3 regions of the Subdoligranulum variabile genome follow, and region 3 is predicted to be linked to each of the others. Evidence: predicted binding sites of a transcription regulator. Region 3 holds the regulator's gene; each other region holds the start of a gene.

Region 1 (6,208 bases), 620 kb from region 3:
ACGGCCCCTCAGAACCTGCTGATGGGAGCCTCCTTTGTGACGGAAGGCGCTCTCTCCTTTGCGCTGCGGGATCCTCTGCGGGTGGGGCCTGCCTGCATCATCGGCAGCGGCCTGGCGGGATTCCTGAGCGTGCTGCAGAACTGCGGCTGTCCCGCCCCCCACGGCGGCATCTTCCTCATCGCCGTCATCCGCAACCCGCCGGGCTTTCTGCTGGCTCTGGCGGCGGGCTCCCTGCTGGGGGCGGTTCTGCTGGCCCTGCTGAAAAAACCGCTGCGCGGATAAAATCCACAAGCCTCCTTTACGGAGGCTTGTTTTTTATTCCGCCACTTCGCAGCCGGGAAAGTAGTAGGTCAGGATCTCCCGCCAGTCAGCGCCGCCCTCGGCCATGGCCTTGGCACCGTACTGGCTCAGTCCCACGCCGTGACCGTAGCCGCGGGTAGTCACCGTAAAGGCATCACCCTCATAAGCTACCGTAAAGCAGGCCGACCGCAGCGCCAGGGCGCTGCGCAGCGTGGTGCCCCGGAACGTCTCGCCGCAGACTTCCATGGTGTCCACATACCCGGCGTCGTCCCATTGCGTCTCTCCGAACCAGGCGGCCGGATCGTCACCGGGGGTCAGGCCCAGGCCCTGCAGCAGGGTGGCCATCTGTTCGGTACTGTAGGTGATGGAAACTTCGTAGTCGGACACCGTCTTGTCCCAGGGGGAATCCACCCCCTGGAGATAGGGCAGGGCCGTCAGCCAGACGTTCTGGCTGGCTTCGGTTTTGCCGGCGCTGATGCTGTGGTAGCAGGCCGCTGCCGGGGCGCCGTCGTAGCAGAGCAGTGCCCCGCAGACTTCTTCGGCCAGGGCAGCGAACCGGGCCTGGTTTTCCTCATAGGCGTCGCCCCAGCGCGCCCGCAGGACATCGGCGTCGGTCCAGCCGGCGCACAGGGCGCTGTTTACCTGCATGGGTTCCTCTCCCAGTGAGAGGGCATAGCTGTGGCTGGCCACCATCTGGGCCTGGATGGCGTCGTCGGGCCAGTCCGGCGGCAGTTCGCAGGCGGCGGCCCCGATGAGAAATTCCTCCACCGGCACCGTGATCGTCTGCCCGACGGCGGCGTCGTATAAGGCTAAGTCCGCCCCGGCGTCGGCATCGGTCACGGGGGTCTCGGCCAGGGGAGGGGGCGTCAGTGCCGGGATCTCCGCTGTAGGGGCGGGGGTGGCCTGCGGGACCTGAGAGGTCGATGATCCGGACGGCAGCAGCAAAACGGAAAAGGGGGCCAGAGCGGCCAGCACCCCCAGCAATACGGCGTACAGCAATGTCTTTTTCAAGGCTCGATTCCCTCACGCTTGCAATTTGCCCGGCGCGGCGGTACAATACTCTCAGACTCTGCGCGGGCCTGTCCTATGGGTATGCGGCCGGCCCGGCGCAGTATACCAATCCCGGAATGAGGAAACCTGTATGAAACAAAAACGACCGCACGGCATTCTGCTGCTGCTTTTGGGGCTGGCTCTGGCCGTGGTGCACGGCGCGGACCTGCTGCTGTGGGCTGACGCCTCCACCGGCTTTGCCCGCAGCGGGTCGGTCTGGTGGCGTTATGCTGTCTGGCTGGCCGCCCTGCTGCTGCCCTATCTGCCCGCCCGTCGGGCCGCACCGCAGCCGGCGGCCCTCAGTGATACCAATCTGCCGCTGGGTATCTGTATGGTGTTTGCCGGGGTACTGCTGGCGGCCAGCGGCCTGGTGACCTTCCCCAGTGCCTGGGTCGTGACCCAGAATCCCTATCTCTTCACGGTCTATCCGCTGCCTGCTGCCTGGGCTGACGTGGTGACGCCGCTGTTGGGTGGTGTGTGGCTGGTTGTCTACGGTGTACGGGCCTGTCTGGGCTTCGGCCTGCGGCGGGGACACCTGGGGCATGCGCTGGCCGGGGTGGTTCTGCCGTTGTGCCTGTTGTGGCGGCTGGTCTGGCGGTTCCAGTTCGTGCCGGCCTCCCTGCAGCGGATGCCCTGCACCCTGCGGGTGCTCAGCGCTGTGGCGGCCCTGCTTTTCGCCGTGGTACTGCTCAAGGTGTTCCTGGTGCCGGGCCTGCCCTGCGGGCATACCCTGTTCGCGGCGGGCAGCGGCTGCTTCCTGCTCTGCACCTGTCTGGAACTGGTCCAGACGCTGTTTGAGGCTTTCCGCGGGATGCTGATTTTGCCCGACCTTCTGACGGGGCTGGGCATCGGCCTGCTGGGGCTCTGCGGACTGGTGTGCGCCTGGGCGGCCTGCGGTCCGGATGCGGCTGAAGAAGAATAACAAGAAACAAGACCGGGGCCTTGCGGCCCCGGTCATTCGTTTGGCCCTGCACAGAAACCCGGCAGAAAAATCTGCAGGGGACTGTAACGGTCCAGAAGCAGTTCCGCCGGTTCCGGCGGGGTTCGCAGCGGCAGTGCGGCCCGCAAAGGCAGCCGCAGCGCCGCGGTGAAGGGGCCGTTGCCGCCGCTTTGCACCACGGCACCGCCGCAGACGGCGGCGGTGCGCAGCAGCAGGGCCCGGGCGTCGGCGGGCAGACTGCGGCCGGTTCCGCCCCGCAGCACCAGTACGGCGGCTCCGGCAGTCATTTCCAGATGCAGCACGGCACGCCGCTCGGGGGCGGTCAGCGTTCCTTCTACCCAGCACAGCAGAGCTGCCTGCAGCAGAGCACGGGGCAGTGCCACCGGCACCGGGCCGGATGCCGGTGCATAATACAGCCACCCTGCGCGGCAGAGCACACCCTCCCGCAGGGCGGCACAGAGCGTCTCCAGTTCCTCGTTCAGATCCAGCGCCTGGGCCGGAGCCGGGGCGGCCAGGGCCTCGGCGGTGTACAGCAGCCGCAGCTGCGGCTGCACCGATACGCCCCGGGCGGCTTCCTCGGCCAGCGCGGCGCGGGCCGGATTCTCGGGCAGCATGGCATCACCTCCTTCTTGGTCACAGCCTAGTCTGCGCAGTTTACGCCGCAACCGCGGTGGAAAATGCTTCCACGCCCGGGGAAATTTCATTTTTTTTGAAAAATTTGCGTTAAAAGAATAACAACCCTCTTGCAGATTGTGTAAGAATAGGGTACAATAGTAGCATACCACAGAGCGGGATTCCGCTCGCAAGGTTATACAATAAAATCTTGGGAGGATTTTACTATGGCTGTTAAAGTTGCTATCAATGGTTTTGGCCGTATCGGCCGTCTGGCTTTCCGTCAGATGTTTGAGGCGGAAGGCTACGAAGTCGTCGCCATCAACGACCTGACCAGCCCCGCTATGCTGGCTCACCTGCTGAAGTACGACACCGCTCAGGGCTCTTTCCTGGGCAAGATCGGCGAGAACAAGCACACCGTCGAGGCTGGCGATGACTGCATCATCGTCGACGGCAAGAAGATCACCATCTACGCCATCAAGGACGCCAAGGATTGCCCCTGGGGCGAGCTGGGCATCGATGTCGTTCTGGAGTGCACCGGCTTCTACACCAGCAAGGAGAAGAGCATGGCTCACATCGCTGCTGGCGCCAAGAAGGTCGTTATCTCCGCTCCTGCCGGCAATGACCTGAAGACCATCGTCTACTCCGTCAACGAGAAGACCCTGACCAAGGAAGATCAGGTCATCTCCGCTGCTTCCTGCACCACCAACTGCCTGGCTCCGATGGCCGACACTCTGAACAAGACCTACCCCATCGTTTCCGGCATCATGACCACCGTTCATGCTTACACCGGCGACCAGATGATCCTGGACGGCCCGCAGCGTAAGGGCGACCTGCGCCGCGCTCGTGCTGGTGCTCAGAACATCGTTCCCAACTCCACCGGCGCTGCCAAGGCCATCGGCCTGGTCATCCCCGAGCTGAACGGCAAGCTGATCGGCTCTGCCCAGCGTGTGCCCGTTCCCACCGGTTCTACCACCATCCTGGTTGCCGTTGTCAAGGGCAAGGACGTCACCAAGGAGTCCATCAACGCCGCTATGAAGGCTGCTGCCTCCGAGAGCTTCGGCTACAACGAGGATCAGATCGTCTCTTCTGACGTCATCGGCATGCGTTACGGCAGCCTGTTCGACGCCACCCAGACCATGGTCACCAAGATCGACGACGACACCTATCAGGTTCAGGTCGTGTCCTGGTACGACAACGAGAACAGCTACACCAGCCAGATGGTCCGCACCATTAAGTACTTCGCTGAGCTGTAATCCAAATCTTCCCGCATAAAGGTGCCGCCGCACTCCTCACGGAGCGCGGCGGCGCTTTTTTGTGGACAGGACTTGCCCGGCGTTGCAGTCCGGCCGTCAGGTGATATAATAGGGCTGCCGGGATCTTCCGGCCCTACAGGAAACAGCAAAGGAACGGTGGATACCGCTATGCAGCAGTATGATCTCTTTTTGTTTGCCGGTCAGTCCAATATGGCGGGGCGGGGCACCACCAGCCCGCAGTGGCCGCAACCGGCCCCGAAGCTGGTGCCGGGAGCCGGGATGGAATACCGGGCAGTGTCCGACCCTATGCACCTGTACCCCATTGCGGAACCGTTCGGTGCGGCGGAAAATGAACCTGGCGGCATCGACGAGCCGGGCAGAAAGACCGGCTCTCTCGTGACGGCCTTCGTCAATGCCTATTACACGGAAACGGGGATACCGGTGCTGGGAGTCTCCGCCAGCCGGGGCGGTTCCGGCATGGAACTGTGGCAGGGAAAACAGGATTTGCTCAGTGACGCTTTGCGGCGGTGGGACCGGGCACAGCAATATGCGGCGGACCACGATCTTGCCATACGGCACCGGTTTGTCCTCTGGTGCCAGGGGGAGACCGACGGCGATCATGGTACGACGCCGGAACACTATGCAACGGAATTCCGCAGCATGCTGGCCGGAATGCAGGCGCACGGCATCGAGACATGCTTCCTCATCGCCATCGGTCAGTACAACGGCGTCAAAGGCTATGACTATACCGCCATCCATCAGGCCCAGCTGGACCTGGCCCGGACCTGCCCCGGGGTGGTGCTGGTCAGCGACGGCTTCTGGTCGATGCGCGCCCGCGGTCTGATGAAAGATTCCTACCACTATTACCAGCAGGCCTACAACGAGGTGGGCACCGCCGCCGGACAGGCGGCAGCCGCCTATAGCCAAAGCCTGTGAAAGAAAAAACTCCTGTGTATCCGGAATACTTCCGGTACACAGGAGCTTTTTTATGGAGGAAAAACTCAGATCTTGATCAGTTCATACTCGCGGGTGCCCACGCCGATCTTCTCCGCGTGTTCCAGGCAGCTCTTCCAGTTGGTGGCGGGGCTGGAGTCGGTGAAGTGGTCGTGGTGCTCCTGAGGCATCTCGGCCAGATGGCTGCCCGGCATGACCGGCTGCTGATTGACAGCATCCACACAGGCCTGGTCCAGGGCCACCGGGTCGAAGCTGGCGAACATGCCCACATCGGGGACGATGGGCACATCGTTTTCGGCATGGCAGTCGCAGTAGGGGGACACATCGATGACCAGGCTGATGTGGAACTGGGGACGGCCGCTGACAACAGCCTTGCTGTATTCGGCAATCTTGCAGTTCAGAATGTCGTTGCTCTCGTCCTCGGCGGCGCGGACGGCGTCGGTGGGGCAGACGCCGATGCAGCGGCCGCAGCCCACGCACTTGTTCTGGTCGATGCTGGACTTGCGGTCCACGATGTGGGGGGCATCGTGGGCGCAGATCTTGACGCAGCGGCCGCAGCCCACGCAGAGTTCCTGCTTCACGTAAGGTTTGCCGGCGCTGTGCATCTCCATCTTGCCGGCGCGGGAACCGCAGCCCATGCCGATGTTTTTCAGCGCCCCGCCGAAACCGGTAGATTCATGGCCCTTGAAGTGGGACAGCGTGATGAACACATCGGCGTCCATGATGGCACGGCCAATCTTGGCCTCCTTCACGTAGGTGCCACCCTCCACGGGGACGAGCTCCTCATCGGTGCCTTTCAGGCCATCGGCAATGATGACGTGGCAGCCGGTGGAGAAGGGGGAAAAACCGTTCACATACGCGGTGTCCAGATGGTCCAGGGCGTTCTTGCGGCCGCCCACATACAGGGTGTTGCAGTCGGTGAGGAAAGGCTTGCCGCCCAGTTCCTTGATCACCTTGACCACCACGGCGGCGTAGTTGGGCCGCAGATAGGCCAGGTTGCCGGGCTCGCCGAAATGGATCTTGATGGCGACGTACTTGTTGGTGAAATCAATCTGGCCGATGCCGGCGGTCTTGATGAGCCGTTCCAGCTTCTGGG
Region 2 (6,208 bases), 1.1 Mb from region 3:
CCCACCATCGTCAAGGTCTATGGGGATCAGGCGCCGGTATCCTCCTTTGTGGGGCCGGAGATCGTGGATGGTGTGCCCTCGGAGGGCGTTACCGAGACGTATACCGGCCAGCGCTCCACAGGGTATTCCGCATCGTCCACGGCCAAGGGGGCCAGCGGCCGGCGGCTGACCTACGGCACGGTGGCGGTCAATCCCAATGTCATTCCCTACGGGACCCTGATGTACATCACCAGCGACGACGGGACCTTTGTGTACGGGTACGCCTATGCGGCGGATACCGGTACCGCCATGATGGAGGGCCACGCCTTCGTGGATCTGTACTACCAGACCTACCAGGAATCGGTGGAGAGCGCCGTGGTGCCGGTGACGGTCTACATCATCGATGACGCGGTGGCGGCACAGTACGAGGATCAGAACAACGAGATCATGGATTCGCTGCTGGCGCAGATGGACGCCTCTGACGATTCCGCTTCGTAACATAACAAAAAGCAGGAAAGGCGATTGCCTTTCCTGCTTTTTTATTCATGGCAGGGGAGAGGGACCCTGCCGGGCCATCAATATTCCTTGGCTTCCTCTTCGCCGGTGACCACGCGCAGGGCGCCCTGGCAGAGCGCCAGCAGCTCGTCCTCGCCGGGGTAGACGGTGATGGGGGCAATGAAGCCCAGGTACTTCTGCAGAACCTCACGGGTGTAGTCGTTGTAGGCGATGCCGCCGGTCAGGATGATCTGGTCCACCTGGCCGCAGAGCACGGCTGCCATGGCGCCGGCTTCCTTGGCGATCTGGTAGTAGAAGGCGTCCTGCACCAGCTTGGCTTCGGCGTTGCCTTCCTTGGCCATCTTGTCCACCGTGCGGGCGTCGTTGGTGTGCAGATAGGCGTTGAAGCCGCCGTTGCCGCAGATCTTCTTGTAGACTTCCTGCTGGGTGTACTTGCCGCTGAAGCACATCTTCACCAGGTCGCCCACCGGCACGGTGCCGCTGCGCTCGGGGCTGAAGCAGCCTTCGCCGTCCAGAATGTTGTTGACATCCACCACCTTGCCGTGGTTGTGGGCGCCGACGGAAACACCGCCGCCCATGTGGATGACGATGAGGTTCAGATCCTCGTAGCGCTTGCCGTTCTCCTTGGCGAAGCGGCGGGCCACGGCCTTCTGGTTCAGGGCGTGGAAGATGGAGCGGCGGGGCAGCTCCGGCATGCCGGACAGACGGGCCTTGTCGGTCAGCTCATCCACCACGACGGGGTCCACAATGTAGCTGGGCACGCCCAGGGCGTCGCCAATCTCGCGGGCCAGGATGCCGCCCAGGTTGGAGGCGTGCTGGCCCTGGACGCCGGCTTTCAGGTCGGCCAGCAGGGCGTCGCTGACGGCGTAGGTGCCGCCGGGAATGGGCTTGAGCAGACCGCCGCGGCCGACGATGACGTTCAGGCTCTTGGGGTCACAGTTCTTCTCTTTCAGGAAGTCCAGAATGATCTCCTTGCGGAAGTCCTTCTGGTCGATGACGCTGGCGTACTTGGCGATCTCCTCGGTGGGGTGGCGCAGCGTTTCCTCGAACAGCAGGGTCTCATCCTCGAACACACCAACCTTGGTGGAGGTGGAACCGGGGTTGATGACCAACGTTTTGATGGACATGGTATCTCTTCTCCTTTTCTTCTCTTATTCCTGCTTCAGGCCGGCAGCCACAACGGCGGCCAGCGCGATGGAGTTGACCTTGGTCTGGAAGGAATCGGAGCGGCTGGTCAGGATGGCGGGCACCTTGGTACCGGTCAGGATGCAGCCGTTCTTGCACTCGGCGGTGTGGACCAGCGTCTTGTAGACAAGGTTGCCGGCCTGGATGTCGGGGAAAAGCAGGATGTCGGCATGGCCGGCGGCCGGACGGTCCTGGGCGCCCTTGTGATGAGCGGCCTCGGGATCGATGGCGATGTCCATGGATAGGGGACCGTCCACCACGCAGCCGGTGATCTTGCCCTCTTCGTTCATCTTGCGCAGTTCGTCGGCATCCACGGTGCAGGGCATCTTGGGGTTGACCACCTCAACAGCGGCCAGGGGCGCTACCTTGGGGCACTCCACGCCGCAGGCATGGGCCACGGCCACGGTGTTCTCGATGATGTGGACCTTGTCCTCCAGGGTGGGGTAGGTCATGAAGGCCACGTCGGTGAGGAAGAGCAGCTGCTCGATGCCCTTGACTTCGAACACGGCCACATGGGACAGCGTCTTGCCGGTGCGCAGACCCACTTCCTTGTCCAGCACACTCTTCAGGAAGGTCTTGGTGTCCAGCAGGCCCTTCATGTACATGTTGGCCACACCGTCGTGGGCCAGCTTGACGGCCTTCAGCGAGGCCTGGACCTTGTCCGGCTCGTTGATGATCTCGTAGTCGCTCAGGTCAATGTTGAGCTCCGCAGCGATCTTGCGGATGGCGGCTTCGTCGCCGACGAGAATGGCGTCGGCAATGCCCTGCTTGTGGGCCGCGTCGACGGCTTCCAGAACGGCGTCGTCCTCGGCGGCGGCTACGGCCAGCTTCTGCTTGCCGCAGGTCTTTACTTTTGCGATCAGATCCTCAAAATTCATGGTACAGCACCTCGTTTATTGTATCCTGGCAGGTAATCCAGAGGGACACACCCTCGCATGTTAAAATAATAACACGGTAGCGCCTGCGGGTCAAGAGGCAAAACACCCGTCGCTGTTCAGCGCGGACGGCGCAGTACCCCTATTAAATAGGTAGGCTGCATGGAGACCACCCCTGCGGAAAAGAAAAGTTTTGTGCGGAATGCCAAAACAAATCTGCGATTTCAACATAATTTTAACAGTTGGGCAATTGACAAAACCTTAACAAGATGGTAAAACTATAGTAGAGTTTCTGGAAATGCGCCGGAAACCCTGCGGCACCAGCCGCCGCGCACCTGACCGAGTCGGTTTTTGATGATTGCCTGAAGCCAGCCACGGCGCCGGTGCCTACATTTCCGCCCAAGGTTGTTTAATTTTTAACAGATAGGGCGGAAGAGGAAAGGTTTGTGTACCATGCCCATTGCCATGTATCCCGGCAGCTTTGACCCCGTTACCCGCGGGCATCTGGATATCATCAAGCGCTCCAGCCGTATGTTTGACAAGCTGATCGTCGCCGTGCTGGTCAACAGTGCGAAGACGCCGCTGTTTACGGTCGAGGAGCGCGTTGCCATGCTGCGGGAGTGCTGCAAGGATATGCCCAACGTGGAGGTGGATTCCTTCAACGGCCTGACCGTGAGCTTTGCCAAGCAGAAGGGGGCCACCGTCATGGTACGGGGGCTGCGCGCGGTCACGGATTTCGAGAATGAGATCCAGCTCGCCCACACCAATTACGCCATGATGCCGGAGATCGAGACGATGTTCCTGGCCACGGCCATCAAATGGAGTTACCTGTCTTCCACCATCGTGCGGGAGGCCGCCCACTACGGGCAGGACGTTTCCCGGTTCGTGCCGCCCAACGTGGAGAAGGAACTGCTCGCCAAGCGGGCGGCAGGCAAACTCTGAGCACAGAATTCACACCGCCCCGGCGGTTTGAAGATACACGGTTTACTAAAGAAGTCTATCCACAAAAAATGTTTTCAGGAGGCTACTTATGAAGAAGATCGTCATTGCAAGCGCCTGCCGTACTGCCATCGGCAAGTTCGGCGGCACGCTGTCCAACGTCCCCGCTGCGGAACTGGGCTCCATTGTCATCAAGGAAGCCATCAACCGCGCCGGCATCAAGCCTGAGCAGGTCGACCATGTCTACATGGGCTGTGTCATCCAGGCAGGCCTGGGCCAGAACGTTGCCCGTCAGGCCAGCCTGAAGGCCGGTCTGCCCGTCACCACCCCGGCTGTCACCGTCAACGTGGTCTGCGGCTCCGGCCTGAACTGCGTCAACATGGCTGCCCAGATGATCGAGGCCGGCGATGCTGACATCGTCGTGGCCGGCGGTACTGAGAACATGGATATGGCTCCCTTCGCCATGATGAAGGGCCGCTACGGCTACCGCATGGGCTCCCCCATGGGCAAGAGCGAGCTGGTGGACACCATGGTCAACGACGCTCTGTGGGACGCTTTCAACAACTACCACATGGGCATCACCGCTGAGAACGTGGCTGAGCAGTGGGGCCTGACCCGTGAGCAGCTGGACGAGTTCGCTTACAACAGCCAGGTCAAGGCCGACGCCGCCATCAAGAGCGGTGCCTTCAAGGACGAGATCGTTCCCGTCACCATCAAGACCAAGAAGGCCGAGATCGTCTTCGATACCGATGAAGGCCCCCGTCTCAGCCCGATGGAAGTGCTGGGCAAGCTGAAGCCCGCCTTCAAGAAGGACGGCATCGTCACCGCCGGCAACTCCTCCGCCATCAACGACGGCGCTGCTGCCCTCGTCATCATGAGCGAGGACAAGGCCAAGGAACTGGGCATCACCCCCATGGCTACCTGGGTCGGCGGCGCTCTGGGCGGCGTAGATCCCTCCATCATGGGTGTCGGCCCCATCGCCGCCACCAACAAGGTCATGGCCAAGACCGGCCTGACCGTGGACGACATGGACCTCATCGAGGCCAACGAAGCCTTCGCTGCGCAGAGCCTGGCTGTTGCCCATGACCTGAAGTTCGACATGAGCAAGGTCAACGTCAACGGCGGCGCCATCGCCCTGGGCCATCCCGTCGGCGCTTCCGGTGCCCGTATCCTCGTCACCCTGCTCTACGCCATGAAGCATCGCGGCGCTCACAAGGGCCTGGCTACCCTGTGCATCGGCGGCGGCATGGGCTGCGCCACCATCGTGGAAATGTAAGTTACGGAGGAATCGGAAATGTCCTTTGTCAATACCGAAATCCAGGACGCTGTCGCCGTTGTGACGATTGACCGTCCCAAGGCGCTCAACGCCCTGAATCCCGAAGTGCTGGCCGACCTGAAGGCCGCCTTCGAATCCATTGACCAGAACACCGTGCGCTGCGTGGTCCTCACCGGCGCCGGTGACAAGAGCTTCGTGGCCGGTGCCGATATCGGCTCCATGTCCACCATGACCAAGGCGGAAGGCGAGGCCTTCGGCAAGCTGGGCAACGACATCTTCCTGATGATCGAGCACTTCCCGCTGCCCGTCATCGCGGCCGTCAACGGTTTTGCCCTGGGCGGCGGCAACGAGCTGGCCATGAGCTGCGACATCCGCATTTGCTCCGACAACGCCGTCTTCGGTCAGCCCGAAGTGGGCCTGGGCATCACCCCGGGCTTCGGCGGCACCCAGCGCCTGGCCCGTCTGGTGGGCATGGGCATGGCCAAGCAGATGGTCTACTCCGCTCTGAACATCAAGGCGGATGAGGCTCTGCGCATCGGTCTGGTCAACGCCGTGTACACCCAGGAAGAGCTGATGCCTGCGGCGCTCAAGCTGGCCGGCAAGATCGCGAAGAACGCGCCCATCGCCGTCCGCAACTGCAAGAAGGCCATTAACGACGGCATCAGCCTGCCCATCGAGAAGGCCGTGGAAGTGGAAGAAAAGCTGTTCGGCGACTGCTTCGAGACCCACGATCAGGTGGAGGGCATGGGCTGCTTCCTCAGCCGCGAGAAGCCGAAACCCAAACCGGTTTTCACCAACAACTGATTTTTTATAAATAACAATTTCAGGAGGGTTACTACTATGAAGGTAGGCGTTATTGGCGCTGGCACCATGGGCCAGGGCATTGCAAAGGCTTTTGCGCAGGTCGAGGGTTACACCGTGGCTCTGTGCGACATCAAGCAGGAGTGGGCCGAGGGCGGCAAGGACAAGATCGCCAAGGGCTACGCCAAGCTGGTTGCCAAGGGCAAGCTGGACCAGGCTGAAGTGGATCGCCGTCTGGCGGCCATCACCCCGGGCCTGAAGGAAGACATCTGCGCCGACTGCGACCTCATCGTCGAGGCTGCTTTCGAGGACGTGAAGGTCAAGCAGGACACCTTCTCCGCGCTGGACAAGATCTGCAAGCCGGAGTGCGTTTTCGCTTCCAACACTTCCTCTCTGTCCATCACTGAGATCGGCAAGGGCCTGTCCCGTCCTCTGGTGGGCATGCACTTCTTCAACCCCGCCGACCGCATGAAGCTCATCGAGGTCATCGCCGGTGTGAACACCCCCGCCGAGACCGTGGAGACCATCAAGAAGATCAGCGTGGAGATCGGCAAGACTCCCGTTCAGGTCAATGAGGCTGCCGGCTTCGTCGTCAACCGCATCCTGATCCCCATGATCAACGAAGCTGCCTTCATCA
Region 3 (6,208 bases):
GCTTCGATACGCACCCCGGCAGTGGCCAGATTCAGTGCAATATCATCTGCCAGGCTGGTAATACGGCTGACCTTGATGCCGGCCTGCGGCTGCAGTTCATACCGGGTAACCGAAGGCCCACGGCAGATATCCAGAATCTTGGTCTTGACGCCGAAGCTTTCCAGTGTGTTGACAAGGGTGTCGGCATTTTTCTTCATTTCCCGGGCCGCACCGGCCTCGTCCTCCGGGCGCGTGGCGTTGAAAAGATTCAACGAAGGATAGCAATAAGGTTTGGGCGGCTCCTTGGCTGCGCCGGCAAGGGACATTGCGTTGGGATCCATTTTAGCCGCAGACGGCGGCGTATGGATCGGCGCCGAAGCCGAATTGCCCACCGCCGTACTGACCTGCAGCTGGGCTGCTTCCCCGCGCTGCGGTACAATATAGGAGCTTTCCGTTCCCGTAGGCTGCGGCGTCCGGCTCACCTGATTGTCCAGCAATTCCGACAGCGGACGGCCGGACTGCCATGCGGCACTGGCCGCCTGGCCCACATCAAAGCTGCCATTGAGAGTAGGAATGGCACCACCGGCTGCAGGGGTCTGCAGCTCATCCGGTGAAAAAGCCATCGTATCCCCTGGTACGCGGGCTGCCGGTTCGGGCTGTACCGGTACCAATGGCGTATCAAAGCCCTCCGCCTGCGGTTCCGGCTGAAGCGGCACCGAAAAGCTTTCCTCTTCTTCCGGAGGATTGTAATCCCGCTGGGCATAGTACGGTGCATGACCGCTGACCGCGCGATTGATGAGGGAATCCAGTTCATCCCCTTCACCGGACTGCTGCGCCGGTTCGGCATCCAGTTTCAGTTCAAAATCTTCCTGCGGCGGGGCAGCGGCCGGAGCCGGCGCCGCCTTGGGCGCATGGAAGCGCTGAGAATCCGACAGGTGCGACAGCGGATCCATGCCGAATGTTCCGCCTGGCCCGATGGTGACAGGTTCCAGCGGGTCATGTTCCACCGCCTGCTTCAGGGCCTGACTCTCCGGTGACGGTCCCAGATCCACATCGAAGGACGCGCGGGAATTGCCCCCCAGAGCAGAAGACAGTCCCGAAAGGGTTGCGGCAGTTGCCGCCGCGGGATTTTCTGCTGTCGGGGCCGTCGGCTGCGGGATGCGCCCGGTATCAGCTATCACGTCATACGCGGGATGGTGGCGGCGCTGGGCGTCCGGCAGCGTACCGGTCAGATTTTCAATGGGTTCCTCTTCCGGCTCTCCGCCGAAAAGCTGGGTGTCATAAGCTGATTCGGCGGCTTCCCGCTCCGCACGAACCTGCTGTACCTTGTGATACTGGCCATTGAGAAAATCCACCACGTCCACCGGCGTGATGGCGAAGAACACCATCAACCCCAGCACAAACACCAGAAGCATGACAAAGTTGGAAGCCGGCCGGCCAAACAACGCCAGCAGCGTTGCGCCAATGGGCGCCCCCAGCACTCCGCCTTCCCAGAATCCGCTCTGCCCGCGCATAAACAGCATTTTGACGACTTCCCATGCGTTGGCTTCGGTAACCGATACCTTGGAGAAAATGACAGGAACGCTGGCACACAGAGTCCCCATCAGAACCACTTTCCCGGCGAAGAGCCCGACTCGGTACCCCGACGCCAGCAGATAGGCCAGATACAAAAGAAACGGGCCCACAAGGTAAGTCATGATGCCAAAGATGCCAAACAGGCCTCCACGCATTGCTTTCCAGATATTCTGCCCCGGAACCAGTACCATCGCCACGCAGAGAAGTCCCAACCCAGCCAGCAGGACGCTGCGAAGCAGATTGGGCGTTTCAGCACGGCGCTGGGCGCGCCGGGACGGTGCTTTTTTCCCGCGGGCAGAGGAGGAGCGACTGCTCGAGCTGCGGGAACGAGAGGAAGAACTGCGGCTGGCCGAAGATTTTCGCTTGCTGCTGTTCTTTCCGGAACGAGATTGTGCCATATTGAATAATACCCCTCTGAGTAGATGCTTTATAAAATAAGTAGGCTCATCAGCCAAACGGACATTCAGGTTTTATTTTATCACGAATGCGGGGGGTTGTAAATGAAAAATGCGGAACTGCTTTTCGTTCCGCATTGGCTATTTTGCTTATTTTTTTCTTTCGATCTCCCGATACAGATAGCCCAGCGCATCTGAAAGCCCCCCCAGTTCGTCGATCAGGCCTTCTTCCACCGCCTGGCGCCCATCCAGCACCGTACCCATATCCATGACCAACTCTCCGGTATTGTGCATCAGTGTTGTAAAACGCCTCGCTGTAATGCCGGAGTGCCCCGCGACAAAGCCCACAATACGTTCCTGCATCTGTTCAAAATAGCGTAACGTCTGCGGTACCCCCAGCACCATGCCGGAATGTCGTACCGGGTGCACTGTCATGGTGGCCGTCGGAACAATAAAGCTGCGACGGGCGGATACTGCCAGCGGAATGCCGATGGAATGGCCGCCCCCCAGCACCAGTGTGGCACTGGGTTTGCTGACCCCCGCGATCAGCTCCGCCAGCGCAAGACCTGCTTCCACATCACCGCCCACCGTATTGAGAATCACGAGAAGCCCCTCGATCTCCGGGTCTTCCTCAATGTCCACAAGTTGTGGAATCACATGCTCATATTTGGTTGTTTTCTGGCTGTCCGGTGCCAGCGTATGTCCTTCAATGGTTCCGATAACCGTCAGGCAATGAATGGCATGCCGTCCCTTGGTCGCCGGGACAATCCCATCTTCGGTGATCAAATCGTGCTCCAGCCGCTTGAGTGCGGCAGTTTCTGTAGGATTAAGCCTGGTTTTTTCCTTGGATTTTTTGGAAGTTGGTTCCATATACCGATACAGCCCCTTTCACGATACCATCTTTTTAACAGTGTACCCCTGGCTGCGCCGCCCTATGCACGGCTTTTCTAGGCAAATATGTTTCTTTTTCTTCTCGATTTTTGTTCCCAATGAAAAAAGCGCAAGAAAATTGTCCTGTTTTCGCTGTAAAGCATCGTTGTTGAACAGTTTTTTAAAAAACTTAGATAAAAAATTGACAAGTTCGCGGATAGTATTTATAATAAATTATAAAAATGCGTATTGCAAATTTTGCCTGGCAGCACAGCTGCCGGCACATTGTGAGGTATTTTCATCATGGGGGTTCAAAATAAAGTTTCCCTGCCGGTCATCAAGCGACTGCCCAAGTACTACCGCTATCTGACCAATCTGTCTGCCGACGGTAAGGAAAAAATTTCGTCCAGCGAATTGGCGCATATGATGGGCACCACCGCCAGTCAGGTCCGGCAGGACTTCAACTGCTTCGGCGGTTTTGGCCAACAGGGTATCGGCTACAAAGTGGATGTGTTGCGCGCGGAAATCGGCAAACTGTTGTTTGGCGATGGTGAACGTCTGCCCACCATCCTAATCGGTGCCGGCCATCTGGGTTCAGCCGTGTCCAGCTTTATCAGCCGGGACACCAATGGCTATCGTCTGATCGGTGTCTTTGACATCAACCCCGATCTATTCGGCAAGGAAATGTCCGGGGTGCCCATTTTGCCGCTGCACACCTTGTCGGATTTTTGTGCCCAGCACCATCCCGAGGTGGCCGTTTTGTGTGTACCGCGTCAGAGTGCCATTGATCTGGCCGGGGATCTTGTCTCCTACGGCATTCATGGCGTATGGAACTTCAGCCACTATGATCTGTCGGTGGAATACCCCGAACTGACAGTGGAGAATGTCCATCTGGGCGACAGCCTGATGAGCCTTGGCTATCGGCTGCGCAACAAAGAGTAACGGAGGATCGTCCCCTTATGGCCAAATTATACTTCCGCTATGGTGCCATGAACAGCGGCAAAACCACGGCTCTGATGCAAGTAGCCTACAATTATAAAGAGCGCGGCATGCGTGTCCTGATCCTCAAGCCTGCCATCGATACCAAAGGGCAGGATTCCATTGTTTCCCGCCTGGGCATCAGTTGTAAAGTAGACAAGCTTGTCACGCCAGACATGAACATTGTAGATCTTGTCAAAGAGGACTCCGCCGCCCGCGGCGCCCCCGCCTGTGTGCTCTGCGATGAAAGTCAGTTCTTCACGCCTGAACAGGCAGAGCAGCTGTTTCTGGTCACGGTAGATCTTGGTATCCCGGTGATCTGCTATGGGCTGCGGGCCGATTTTATGATGCGCGGATTTCCGGGTTCCACCCGCCTGTTGGAACTCGCACACACCATCGAAGAGCTCAAAACCATCTGTGCCTGCGGACGAAAAGCGATCTGCAACGGGCGCAAGGTCAACGGAGAATTCGTATTTGAAGGCGCACAGGTTGCCATCGACACCGTCGACAATGTGGAGTATCAAAGCCTTTGTCCACAGTGCTGGTACCGTGAGTACCGAGCCTTTTTGAAACGGCACGGAAAGCAGGAATCGTAAAAAACCACCTTCCCCGGAGGTACAGAACCCCGGGGAAGGTGGTTTTTATTTATTGATTCTTTTGTACTGCTGACGATATTGCTGCGGAGACAAGCCCGTGGCGTCCTTGAAAACCCGGCGAAAGTGGGCCGTCGTCATAAATCCCGTTTGTCCTGCCACAGAAGAAATGCTTTCACCGGATTTTTCGATCAGATTTTGGGCCGCCTTGATGCGCACCCCGTTGATATATTCGATCAGACTCAGGTTGGTGGATTTTTTGAACAGGCGGCTGAGATAATAGGGACTGATATAAAACTGGCTGGCAATTCCGGTCAGGGTGAGCTTTTCGGCATAATGCTGGGCGATGTAAGCCTGAATCTGTTCCACAATGTGATTGCTCACCCGCCCTTTTTCGCCCCCCTGGCACTGTTGCTGCACGCACAGCGCTTTCAGTTCCAACAGCAACGTCGCCAGCAACATGGCGCGCAGAGCCTGATCCTCCGGGGAAGTCTCCCCTTCCAGATCCAGCATCTGCTGCAAAATACTTTGAATGTGATTCTGCTGCTTGACGGTGATCGCCGACAAAAGATGATTTCTTTCGTCGGTCAGAAAGGAAAAGAAATCCACTTCTGGAAACGCCGCGGCCACCTTTTCCAGGTATTCCCGGCTGAAATTCACAACAATTCGGCTGGAGGGCGAGTCTCCCAGGGAAGCCGTCTTGTGGATCTGGTTCTCACCGATCATAACCACGCTGCCTGCGTTGACAATGTAAGCAGCACCTTCCACAAAATAGCGGCAAGTGCCGGCAATTTCGTAATAGATTTCAAACTTGTGATGAATATGGAAGCTCGGCATATCGGGACCTTTGTCCCGATCAAGCCGCTCAATGAAGAAATCCGTTTGCGGACAGTAGGTATATTCCGAAACCATTGCAAACCTCTTTCGCTGAATCGCCTGCACCGCGATCCGACCTTTTTTGCCATTTTTATTAGGATAGCACTTTTTTTGCACGTTTTCAAATGGGGAATCTTTTTCCAAAAGAAAAGGAGCCGGGAAAATCTCCCGACTCCTGATACAAAAGAGGAATTACTTCATCAGCCCGCAGACCAGCTGCGCATACGCCACAGGATCCTCGATGGGCAACCCGGCAATCAGCAGTGCCTGATCATAGAGCAGCTCGGCGTACTTGCCAACTTTCTCGGTGTCACCGGCCTCATGGGCAGCCTTGAGCGCGGCGAATACCGCATGGGAAGGATTGAGTTCCAGCACCTTGGTGCTCTCCACGCCCTCACCATTGGGCATCTTGCGCAACACCTTTTCCATCTCCATGGAGATGCCGCCTTCGCTGGACAGCGTCACCGGATGCTCCTTCAGCGTAGGATTGACCTTGACTTCCTTGACCTTGCCGTTCAGAGCCTTTTTGATTTCTTCAAAGAGATCCTTGTTCTCGGTGGCAGTCTCTTCCGCCGCCTTCTTTTCCTCTTCAGTCTCCAGACCCAGATCACCGGAGTTGATGTTCTTGAACTCCTTCTCCTTGTAGTCCCGCATCATCTGCAGGCAGAACTCATCCACATCCTCGGTGCAAAGCAGCAGATCATATCCCTTGCTCAGAACAAGCTGTGCATTGGGCAGTTTGCCCAGACGGTCGGTATCATCGCCGGCCGCGTAATAGATGCACTTCTGGTCTTCCGGCATCTTCTCAATATACTCATCCAGCGTCACCAGCTTCTGCTCCTTGGCAGAGTAGAAAAGCAACAGATCCGCCAGCAGATCCTTGTGCATACCATAATCGCCGTAGATACCGAACTTGATCTGGCGGCCAAAGGCTTTCCAGAA

The links. Region 3 encodes Rex, which represses fermentation and respiration genes when NADH is low (regulators of the CRP and FNR family bind a similar motif). Its sites were predicted from a motif close to ATTGTTAANNNNTTAACAAT; they were not measured.
Region 1: the regulator Rex is predicted to act here: its motif matches at 3,010-3,029, upstream of gap (type I glyceraldehyde-3-phosphate dehydrogenase).
Region 2: the regulator Rex is predicted to act here: its motif matches at 2,805-2,824, upstream of coaD (pantetheine-phosphate adenylyltransferase).

What each region holds. Positions count from the first base shown of each region.
Region 1 is NZ_CP102293.1:788,925-795,132, reverse strand. It holds gene NQ490_RS04060 (PTS fructose transporter subunit IIABC) at 1-282, shown strand, start outside; gene NQ490_RS04055 (SpoIID/LytB domain-containing protein) at 316-1,311, opposite strand; gene NQ490_RS04050 (hypothetical protein) at 1,442-2,272, shown strand; gene NQ490_RS04045 (hypothetical protein) at 2,305-2,904, opposite strand; gene gap (type I glyceraldehyde-3-phosphate dehydrogenase) at 3,130-4,158, shown strand; gene NQ490_RS04035 (sialate O-acetylesterase) at 4,327-5,094, shown strand; gene NQ490_RS04030 (DUF362 domain-containing protein) at 5,160-6,208, opposite strand, start outside.
Region 2 is NZ_CP102293.1:2,347,087-2,353,294, forward strand. It holds gene NQ490_RS10935 (3D domain-containing protein) at 1-477, shown strand, start outside; gene buk (butyrate kinase) at 555-1,622, opposite strand; gene ptb (phosphate butyryltransferase) at 1,647-2,558, opposite strand; gene coaD (pantetheine-phosphate adenylyltransferase) at 3,009-3,497, shown strand; gene NQ490_RS10955 (acetyl-CoA C-acetyltransferase) at 3,586-4,770, shown strand; gene NQ490_RS10960 (enoyl-CoA hydratase-related protein) at 4,789-5,574, shown strand; gene NQ490_RS10965 (3-hydroxyacyl-CoA dehydrogenase family protein) at 5,611-6,208, shown strand, end outside.
Region 3 is NZ_CP102293.1:164,043-170,250, forward strand. It holds gene NQ490_RS00795 (DNA translocase FtsK) at 1-1,952, opposite strand, end outside; gene NQ490_RS00800 (ClpP family protease) at 2,100-2,819, opposite strand; gene NQ490_RS00805 (redox-sensing transcriptional repressor Rex) at 3,123-3,761, shown strand; gene NQ490_RS00810 (thymidine kinase) at 3,779-4,393, shown strand; gene NQ490_RS00815 (helix-turn-helix domain-containing protein) at 4,439-5,302, opposite strand; gene htpG (molecular chaperone HtpG) at 5,459-6,208, opposite strand, start outside.